Regions from separate parts of the Clostridium gasigenes genome, predicted to be linked through region 2. Evidence: predicted binding sites of a transcription regulator. Region 2 holds the regulator's gene; the other holds the start of a gene.

Region 1 (5,835 bases), 390 kb from region 2:
TAGAAAATATTATTGAAGAAGTTAAGCATTTAAGAGACCATGGAGTTAAAGAAGTAATATTAATAGCGCAAGATTTAACTTTTTATGGTATGGATATATATAATGAAAAAAATCTTCATAAGCTAATAAAAGAAATTTCTAAAGTTGAAGGTATAGAGTGGATTAGATTATTATACTGCTATCCAGAAGAAATTACAGAAGAATTAATAGATGAAATAGCTAGTAATCCTAAAGTTGTTAAATATTTAGATTTACCAATACAACATATAAGTGATAATATATTAAGATTAATGGCAAGAAGAACAGATAAGAAGACTATAACAGATAAAATAAAAAGATTAAGAGAAAAAGTTCCAGGTATAGTGCTTAGAACATCATTAATAGTTGGGTTTCCAGGTGAAACAGATGAAAACTTTACAGAATTAAAAGAATTTTTACAAGACTATAAGTTAGATAATGTTGGTGTGTTTAAATATTCAAGAGAAGAGGAAACACCAGCAGCTACTATGGATAATCAAGTTGAAGAGGAAGTTAAAGCTACAAGAGAAAGAGAACTTATGCTTCTGCAAAAAGATGTATCAAAAGAATTAAACAAATTGAAAATGGGAAGAATATATGATACTATTATAGAAGGAAGAAAAGGTAAATATTTCATGGGAAGAAATTCAGAAATGGCTCCAGAAATAGATGGTCTTTTCTATATAAATAGTAAAGAAGATATTAAAATAGGTGATATAGTAAAAGTAAAAGTAATAGAAACATTAGAGTATGATTTAGTGGGAGATGTATGCAATGAATTTGGCAAATAAACTTACAATGCTAAGAATTTTCTTAGTACCATTATTTTTAATTTTTATAGCGGCTCAAGGCATTCCTTTTGGGACATTTATAGCTACAATCATATTTATTATAGCTTCACTTACTGATCAATTAGATGGATACATAGCAAGAAGTAGAAATCAAGTAACTACATTTGGAAAGTTTATGGATCCCTTAGCAGATAAGCTTCTAGTAACAGCCGCATTGATTTCATTAGTTGGAATGCAGGTAATACCAAGTTGGGCAGCTGTAATAATAATTGCAAGAGAATTTGCAGTTTCTGGCTTAAGAACTTTAGCAGCTTCAGAAGGGAAAATAATATCTGCAAGTTATTGGGGAAAAGTTAAAACTGTTATTCAAATAATTGCAATAGTAGCCTTATTAATACAAGCTAGTGTAGGTACATCAAAATATCTTACATCATTAGTAGTGGGTAATGTATTTATGGAAACAACTCTTAAATATGTACCAAATACATTATTAATATTAGCGGTAATAGCAACTATACTTTCAGGCGTAGATTATTTTAGAAAGAATAAAAAAGTTATAAATATGGATAAATAGTTTAAAAACATAATAATTGGGTAATACTGATAAAAAAGAGAGTTCCTTCTAGTATCTAGATGGAACTTTTAATATGGAAAATATTTTAAAAAAATATTGACTATATACAATAATTAATTTATAATTCAAGTATAGAACAAATGTTCGAGGGAGGAATAATTATGGCGAATTTAGATGCAGATAAATTAAAGGCGATTGAGAATGCAATGAACCAAATAGAAAAACAATTTGGTAAAGGTGCAATAATGAAATTAGGAGAAAATAGTAAGTTAAATCTAGATGTTGTTTCAACAGGATGTTTAGATTTAGATATTGCAATTGGAATTGGCGGAGTTCCAAAAGGTAGAATAATAGAAGTTTATGGGCCTGAGAGTTCAGGTAAAACAACTGTTGCTCTTCATATTGCAGCAGAAGCACAAAAGGCAGGCGGAGCTGTAGCATTTATAGATGCTGAGCATGCTTTGGATCCGGGATATGCAAAAAACTTAGGAGTTGACATAGCAGGCCTAATAGTTTCACAACCAGATACTGGAGAACAAGGCTTAGAAATTGCAGAAGCATTAGTTAGATCTGGTGCAGTTGATGTTGTAATTGTGGATTCAGTTGCAGCGTTAGTTCCAAGAGCTGAAATAGAAGGCGAAATGGGAGCATCACATGTAGGGCTTCAAGCAAGATTAATGTCACAAGCATTAAGAAAACTTACAGGAACTATAAGTAAATCTAATTGCGTAGTTGTATTTATTAATCAACTAAGAGAAAAAGTTGGAGTAATGTTTGGTAGCCCAGAAACAACTCCAGGTGGAAGAGCTTTAAAGTTCTATTCATCAGTTAGATTAGATGTAAGAAGAATAGATTCAATTAAACAAGGCGATAGCATTGTAGGTAACAGAACAAGAATTAAGGTAACTAAAAATAAGGTAGCTCCACCATTTAAACAAGCTGAATTTGATATAATGTATAATGAAGGTATATCAAGAGAAGGAAATATAGTAGATGTTGGTGTTAAAGATGAAATAGTTCAAAAGAGTGGAGCTTGGTTTGCTTATGGAGAAATAAGATTAGGCCAAGGTAGAGAAAATGCTAAAATATACTTAAAAGAAAATCCAGAAGTTGCTCTAGATATTGAAAATAAAATTAGAGCAAAACATAATTTACCATTAGCAAAAGGACCGAATCTAAAAGAGGCGGTTAAAGAAGCAGCAAAAGTGGTAAAGGAAACAAGTAAGGGAACTGAAAAAAAATAAAAAATATTTCTTGGTAGTATAACTTAGTATGAATATAAATATAAATATATGTTTATAATATAGACTGGTGTAAAAGAACTTCTTATAAAAAGAAGTTCTAAGCGCTAGTCTAATTTTTTCGAAAATTTTTCAAAATAAGTCTTAAAGAATATTTTATAGTTTAATAATAAGTTTATATAGAATATATTGATAAATTAATAATTGTAAAAGATTAAAATTTAATAAATAGATTTTATTTAACTAAACTTGACATAATTTTATTTTTAAGATAAAATAATAGCAAATACTGGTTTGTCATAATCAAAGTAACAGCAAGAATTAAGTATGACACCGACTACATTTTCTTATTAAAAGATAAATGGGTTAAATATATTAGGAGGTGTTAATATGGAAATATTTTTTTGGATATTAGCTGATATAGTAATATTAGTTGTTTTAGGATTTATATTACATAAGGCTATACAAAGTGCTTCAAAAAGTAAAATTGAAAGCTTAGAAAAAGAGGCGGAAAATTTATTAGCAAATGCTAAAAGAGAAGCTGAGGCTACTAAGAAAGAATCTATTTTAGAAGCAAAGGAAGAAGTTCATAGACTAAGAAATGATTTTGAGAAAGATTCTCGCGAGAGAAGAAATGAAATCCAAAGGCTTGAAAGAAGATTAATTCAAAAAGAAGAGTCATTAGATAAAAAAGGTGATCTTTTAGAAAAGAAAGAAGAAACAATCAATAATAGAATGCAAAAAATTGATCAAATGGAGGCCAATATACAAGAACTGCATAAAAATAGGAGAGAAGAGCTTGAAAGAATAGCAAATCTTTCTTCTGATCAAGCTAAGGAAATTCTTTTAGATGAAATCAAAAAGGAAATTACTTATGAATCAGCTATGATGGTTAAAGATATAGAAGCAAAGGCAAAGGAAGAAGCAGATAAAAAGGCAAGAGAAATTATTACAAGTGCTATTCAAAGATGCGCTGCAGACCATGTCTCAGAATCAACAGTACACGTTGTTGCCCTACCTAATGATGAAATGAAGGGTAGAATTATTGGTAGAGAAGGAAGAAACATTAGAACACTTGAAACGTTAACAGGGGTAGATTTAATTATAGATGATACTCCAGAAGCGGTTATTTTATCAAGCTTTGACCCTGTAAGAAGGGAAATAGCTAAAATAGCACTTGAAAAGTTAATAGTAGATGGAAGAATTCATCCAGCAAGAATTGAAGAAATGGTAGATAGAGCTACGAAAGATGTAGAAATTGATATCAAAGAAGAAGGCGAACAAGCCGCTCTTGAAACAGGTATTCATGGATTACATCCAGAAATAACTAAACTACTTGGTAGATTAAAATATAGAACTAGTTATGGACAAAATGTATTAAAGCATTCCATACAAGTTTCATATTTAGCTGGTCTAATGGCTTCAGAACTTGGATTAGATGCTAATCTAGCAAGAAGAGCAGGTTTATTACATGATATAGGTAAAGTTGTAAAACAAGAAGGACCACATGCAGTTATAAGTGGAGAAATGGCTAAAAAATACCATGAATCCCCTGCAATTTGTAATGCCATTGCAGCTCACCATGGTGACGTTGAAATGTTAACATTAGAAGCTGTGTTAGTTCAAGCAGCAGATGCCATATCAGCAGCTAGACCTGGTGCTAGACGAGAAGCAGTAGAAAATTACATTAAAAGATTACAAAATCTTGAAGAAATCGCAAATTCTTATGAGGGTGTAGAAAAGTCATATGCCATTCAAGCTGGTAGAGAGATTAGAATTATGGTTAAACCAGATAAATTAGACGATGCAGGTGCAATAGAATTAGCTAGAAGCCTTGCTAAAAAAGTTGAAGAACAATTAGAATATCCAGGACAAATTAAAATCAACGTTATAAGGGAAACTAGAGCCGTTGATTTTGCTAAATAAATTTAAAATACATTTTGCTTTTGCAAAATGTATTTTTATTTGCAAAATATATATAAATATAAAAGGAATTATACAATTTTAGTAGAATATATAAAATAGCAAGAATATAGTTTGCATCAAAGTGTAAACGATTTTCTAAATAGGGGGTAATGGTAAAATGGATGTATTAAAAGTTTCAACAAAATCTAATCCAAATTCAGTAGCAGGTGCAGTGGCGGCTATTATTAAAGAAAAGAATATAGTAGAAATTCAAGCAGTGGGGGCAGGTGCTATAAATCAGGCAGTAAAAGCAATAGCTATAGCAAGAGGATTCGTGGCTCCTAGCGGAAAAGATATAGTTTGTATTCCTGCATTCACAGATATATTAATTAATGGTGAGCAAAGAACAGCTATAAAATTAATCATTCAACCAAGGTAGTTTTAAAAAAATGAAAAGCTTTTAAGTAAAAACTTGAAATTTTATCTTTTTGCGTTTATAATGGAGTAGTTACCTAGGTAACTAAATTAAATTTAGTAAATGAGGTGTGTTTTAATGGTATCTAAAGAGGTTGTAGTTAACAACGGAACTGGTTTACATGCTAGACCAGCAACTTTATTAGTTAAAAAAGCTTCATCATTCAAATCTGATGTAAGCATAGAATTTAACGGTAAAAAAGCTAATGTTAAGAGCTTAATTGGAGTTCTTTCATTAGGAGTTACTAAAGGTGCGGCAATCAACGTTTCAGCAAACGGAGATGACGAAGCTTTAGCAGTAGATGCAATAGTTAAGTTAATAGAAACTTTAGAAGACTAATAAAAAGAGTGCCATTTGGCACTCTTTTTGCATTTGAAAAATAAAATTGTGAAAAATATATGTAAGAATTAAATTTATTTAAATGTCTTACATTTGAATACCAAATAAATTAAGTTTAAAGAGGCAACAAATACCATAATATAAATAATTTTTTGTAAAATGATTGAACCTGCAACTAATAAGGATATAAAATTTAAGTTAAATAAACCTATTACACCCCAGTTAATAGCTCCAATTATTACTAATAAGAATGAAATTTTATCAATTATTGATAATTTAAACATAGAAAAATCCTCCTTTGATTTCGATTTCAACTTATATATATGAGAAAAAAAATTATAATATAACTGAAAAAATATTATATTTATGATATAATACGAATTATATGAAATGAAAATATAAAAATATTCGGAGGTTATATAGGATGAGAGATTTATACAACTCACCATTAAATTCAAGGTATGCATCAAAGGAAATGAGCTACATATTTTC
Region 2 (5,835 bases):
AACATGCAGCTCATGAAAAGATATTGTTTGAGAAGTATTTAAAACAAATTGAAAGTGGTAGTATTATAATTCAACCATTGCTTATTCCAGCTTTAATTGATTTAACTATTGATGATTATTGCTATTACGAAGAAAATAAAGAGATTTTCAATAAGGCTGGATTTAATATAGAAGCATTTGGAGGAAATACAGTATCTATTAAGGAAGTCCCTTATTTCCTTGGAAAATTAGATCCTAAGAATTTATTTATAAGTATATTAGATAACCTTAAAAACTTAGGGTCAGGAAAAACAACTGAAGTAAAATATAATAGGATATCTACAATGGCATGTAAAGCGGCAGTTAAGGCTAATGACTATTTAACTGAAATAGAAATGCAAAAATTAATTAATGATTTAAGATTTATAGAAGATCCTTTCCATTGCCCGCATGGTAGACCCGTTATTATTAAATTTACTTCTTATGAGTTAGATAAAAAATTTAGAAGAATCGTCTAGATAAGGAGATTACTAACTATGAAAAAAAAAATACTGGTTCTTGCAGGGCCAACAGCAGTTGGTAAAACTGAATTATCTATTAAACTTGCTAAAGAATTAAATGGAGAGATAATTTCTACAGATTCTATGCAAATTTATAAACATATGGATATTGGCTCAGCTAAAATTACTGCTGAGGAAATGGATGGGGTAGCTCATCATATGATAGATATAGTTGAGCCACATGAAGAATTTTCAGTTGCAGAGTTTAAGCGAATTGCTGAAATATGTATTGAAGATGTTTTAAGACGCGGTAAGCTACCTATTTTAGTTGGGGGCACAGGGTTATATATAAATGCCCTAACTTGCAATATGACATTTACAGAGGCAAAGAAGGATGATACATATAGAGCTGAACTTGAATCCTTAGCTAATGAGCATGGAAATGAATACGTTCATGGGTTACTAAAAAAAATTGATCCTATAAGTTATAGGGATATTCATGCTAATAATAGAAAAAGAGTAATTAGAGCATTAGAGGTATATAAAATAACTAGCAAACCTTTTAGTTCTTATAATCTAGGTAAAGATATTTATAATGGTAAATATGATGTTTGTTATATAGTTTTAAATATGGATAGATCTAAACTTTATGGACGAATAGACAAAAGAGTAGATATGATGATGGAAAAAGGATTAGTAGATGAATGTATAAATCTTAAAAATTTAGGTAATACTTCAAATATGCAGTCAATGAAGGGAATAGGCTATAAAGAAGTGTTTTACTATTTAGATGGAGATATATCTTTAGAAGATACTATTGATCTAATAAAACAAGGGTCAAGAAATTATGCTAAAAGACAATTAAGTTGGTTTAGGCGTGACCCAAGGGCAATCTTCTTAGATAAAGATGCTATGAAAGGTGACGAAATATTCAGAAAAATAGTTGGTGACATTGACAGCTTATAAGGTTATAATTAATTTATAAATATAACTAATGTGTCGGAGGTACTAGAAGTGAATAAACAAATAAATAATTTGCAAGATATTTTTCTAAATGGAGCTAGGAAGAATACGGTTCCAGTTACTATTTATTTAACAAATGGTTTTCAATTAAAAGGTTATGTTAAGGGGTTTGATAGTTTTACTGTTGTTTTAGATTCTGATGGTAAACAAATGTTAGTATATAAACATGCAATTACTACTATAACCCCAGGAAAGCCGATATCATTTAATAATAATATTGAAGATAATGAATTTTAGGAAATAGGCAAAATAATTTTGCCTATTTTATTTTTCGTGTTTTTTTAGTATAATTAGTAATAAGGTGTTTAATTTTGTTTAAAAACGCTGAATTCAAGGAGGCTTATTATGTTAAATATAACTAAAGAAATGATGATGAAATCATATAATATAAAAGAAAATACTTTTGAATTATATAAAAAAGCTTTAAAAGACGTTGAAGAAAGCTTTAAAATTTACGATGAAATAAGAGAATTTAATCAATTAAAGGTTCTAAAAGCATTTCAAGAAGAAAGGATTAGTGATGCACATTTTACTAATTCATCGGGATATGGATACGATGATATTGGAAGAGATTCATTAGATAAGGTTTATGCACGAATATTTAATACAGAATCTGCTTTAGTTAGACCTCATTTTGTAAATGGAACACATGCTATAGGCTGTGCATTAATGGGAAATTTAAGACCGGGAGATACTATGGTTAGTATAGCAGGTACTCCATATGATACTTTGCTTAATATTATAGGAATTAACGGAAAAGAAAATATAGGTTCTTTAAAAGAATATGGTATCAAATATAAACAAGTTGATTTACTTAATGAAAAATTTGACCATGAGAAAATTAAAGAAGTTTTAACTTCAGATAATTCAATAAAACTTATACATATACAAAGAAGTACTGGGTACGGGTGGAGAAAGTCATTTTTAGTATCCGAGCTTGGAGAAATAATTAACTTTATAAAGAGTATAAGAAATGATGTTCTTGTATTTGTTGATAATTGTTATGGAGAATTTATAGATATAATAGAACCAACTGATGTTGGAGCTGATTTAATAGCAGGTTCATTAATTAAGAATATCGGTGGGGGAATTGCACCAAGTGGAGGATACATAGCTGGAAAAGCTAATTATGTTCAGCAAGCAGCATTTAGATTAACTACGCCTGGAGTAGGTGGAGAGTGTGGAGCTACATTTGGACTAATGCGAACTTTGTATCAAGGGTTGTTCTTAGCGCCTCATATATCTATGGAAGCGGTTAAAGGAGCTATTTTTGCATCAAGAATAATGGAACTTGCAGGGTTTGAAGTATTACCTAAATATACAGATAAAAGAAGTGATATTATTCAAGCTATTAAAATAGGTAATAGAGAACAGCTTATAAAATTCTGTACTGGAATACAAAAAGGATCTCCAATAGATTCATTTGTAGAGTGTGAACCGTGGGCAATGCCAGGATACACAGATGAAGTAATTATGGCAGCAGGCGCATTTATTCAAGGATCATCAATAGAACTTTCTGCTGATGCACCAATAAGAGAGCCTTTTATTGCTTATTTACAAGGTGGATTAACATTTGATCACGCTAAAATAGGTATTCTTATTTCGTTAAATAATATAATTTAAATATTTATTGATAAATAGGGGACGTGAAAATAAATAGCAAGTCAAATATGCGAAATAAACTCGATGTATTGACTTGCTATTTATTTAAAGTTAACCTTATTCTTTTATAGATTCAGATTTAAAATAAAAATCATATTCATTAACTATTAATTTCCCGTTTGGGGGTGCATTTTTGATAACAAAAATAAAATTTAATAAATCCACTCCAGATTTAATTGAATTTGCACTAGCTATAGCATATAAGAATAAATTAAATCCTAATAAATAGCTTGCTACAGTAGGTATAATAGTAAACACTATAAATGGCAGTATAATTAATACTAATGCTCTTGATTTAGATATAGTCCCGTCGAAATAAGAAACTAATTTTAATTTTATTAAAGAATATCTGATAATTACATTATCTTTAGTTTTATAACATAGTACATGTAAAAATTCATGAGGAATTATTATAAACAAATAACTCACTACTAATAAAACTAAGAATATAAGTCCTGTTTTTAATACTCTATCTAAATAAAAAAGATTATAACCTAGCCCAAAAGCATAAATACAAGCCATAATCAATTCAATAAGTAGTTTTATAAAGCTAAAATGTTTTTTTTTAAGTGAATGAATTGCTTTCCATTCATTATTTAAATCTAAACAGGTACAGTTATATGGAGTATTTCCTTTTAAAAATTTCATAAATAACCCTCACAATCACATATTATTATGTGACTCTAAAGGGTAGGGAACTGAAAGAAAATAAAAAGCCAAAGAACCTGACTGGTTATTTTTTTAAAATTCCTTATACATATTAAATAAAAAAGAGTCACACAATAATGTATGCCTCTTTTTTATCTAATATGTTCTAAATAATCCGACCAACTTTCCTAATATACTACAGTCTTTAACTATAATAGGGGATAAAGCATCATTTTCGGGTTGTAATCTAATATGATCACTTTCTTTATAAAAGGTTTTTATAGTTGCGTGATTATCTATTAAAGCAACAACAATATCTCCATTAACAGCTGTTTGATTTTGTTCTATAATAGCTAAATCACCGTCGTTTATACCTGCATTAATCATACTGTCACCAACAACCTTTAGCATAAATAGTTCCTGATTATGTTTAATATAATCAATAGGAATAGGAAATAAATCTTCTATATTTTCTGTAGCTAAAATAGGTATTCCGGCAGTAACTCTACCTATAATGGGTATATAAAGCATTTCTTTTTTAGGGCAATTTGGATCTATAATTTCTAAAGCTCTAGGTTTAGTAGGATCTCTTTTTAGCAATCCCTTTTTTTCTAATCTTTTTAAATGACCATGAACAGTAGAGGTTGATTTTAAATTCACTGCATCGCATATTTCTCTAACCGATGGCGGATACCCTTTATTGGCAGTGTGTATTTTTAAAAATTCAAAAATTTCTAATTGTTTATCCTTTAAAATATTCATTTTAACACCTCGCTATTATCAGATTATAACATATATATATTAGGTAATCAAACTTATGTTCTTGTTTTAATATTGGTCAATTTTATTATAGTATATACATTAAATAAAAAAAACATCATTTTTCATTGCTTAAATGTATAAAGTTAGCTATAATTAAGTTTGCTTAAATTTTATAAAATAAGTTTATAACTAATAGGTGGTGTTTATATATGAATAAAAAAATATATACAGAAGATGATTATTGTGATGTGTATGAAGGTAAAATATGTGATAATTGTGGAGATTGTTTACAACAAGAAGGTATAGATGTAAGAGCAATAAAAATTGAAGAAATATCTAAAACTGTAGAAGAAAATGAAATTTTAGAAGCAAAATTTAAAACAGAACTAGAAAAATTAAGATTAGAAGCTGATAAGGAATTGGAAGAAAAAACTATTACAGCGGAAGAGTTTCTAGTTGAGGATGATGCTGAAACAGAATACGTAGATGCCTTTGAAAATATAGAGTATCTAGATGATATGGAATTATTTGATGAATTAAATTTAGAGGAAATGACAGAAGAAGTTTTTCCAGGTGTTAGAAGATTTAAAAATAAATAATGAATACTTTTCCCTCCTTTGTTTACACTATATTTATAAGGTAAATAAAAGGAGGATATTTTTATGAAAAAAAGAGTTGTTATATCATTACTGACATTAGCTACTATAATAACTGTATTTGTATCTTGTTCTACAAATGAAAAATCAATAGATAATACTAAAAATGTAGTGGAAAAAGGAAAAGAGATGATAACTGGTGATGAAACTACTGGAAAAACAGTTAAAAACTATAGTGATAATAAAAAAGTAAGTGATTATAATCTAGAAAATTTCAAGTTAGATATGGAGTCAAAAAATTATAGAGTAGAGATCATAGCCAAAGATAAAGATTTTTTTGACGCTCCGAAGTTTGAAGTAGAAATTGGGGAAGATAAGGTTTCTGCATATGATTATGAAGAACTTAGTACTTTAGAAAAAGATACCTCAGCTATAACAGAGAAGGGGTTAGTTATTAACGGGACAAAATCATCTTGGAATAAAACACCTCATTATTATAAGAAAGGTGAACTTCTTATAATTTATGATGGAGATGATATTAAAATTATAAACTCTTTATATGAGATACTCGGTTCAGAATTATACAACACATAATAAACATTATGTAAAACTAATTTAAAATATTTTTAATTATAAAAGAGAAAAATGCCATTTTCAAAGATTTA

Evidence for each region. Region 2 encodes LexA, which represses DNA repair genes until DNA is damaged. Its sites were predicted from a motif close to CNAACANNTGTTNG; they were not measured.
Region 1: recA (recombinase RecA) is a predicted target of LexA. The motif match lies at 1,517-1,530, and genes of this name have one in related genera.

What each region holds. Positions count from the first base shown of each region.
Region 1 is NZ_CP071376.1:3,635,299-3,641,133, reverse strand. It holds gene rimO (30S ribosomal protein S12 methylthiotransferase RimO) at 1-809, shown strand, start outside; gene pgsA (CDP-diacylglycerol--glycerol-3-phosphate 3-phosphatidyltransferase) at 793-1,383, shown strand; gene recA (recombinase RecA) at 1,545-2,627, shown strand; gene rny (ribonuclease Y) at 3,015-4,550, shown strand; gene J1C67_RS17020 (stage V sporulation protein S) at 4,708-4,968, shown strand; gene J1C67_RS17015 (HPr family phosphocarrier protein) at 5,083-5,343, shown strand; gene J1C67_RS17010 (DUF378 domain-containing protein) at 5,418-5,627, opposite strand; gene purB (adenylosuccinate lyase) at 5,768-5,835, shown strand, end outside.
Region 2 is NZ_CP071376.1:3,250,025-3,255,859, forward strand. It holds gene mutL (DNA mismatch repair endonuclease MutL) at 1-497, shown strand, start outside; gene miaA (tRNA (adenosine(37)-N6)-dimethylallyltransferase MiaA) at 516-1,445, shown strand; gene hfq (RNA chaperone Hfq) at 1,494-1,739, shown strand; gene J1C67_RS15230 (methionine gamma-lyase family protein) at 1,848-3,125, shown strand; gene J1C67_RS15235 (DUF3267 domain-containing protein) at 3,222-3,812, opposite strand; gene lexA (transcriptional repressor LexA) at 3,969-4,574, opposite strand; gene J1C67_RS15245 (hypothetical protein) at 4,784-5,173, shown strand; gene J1C67_RS15250 (hypothetical protein) at 5,237-5,764, shown strand.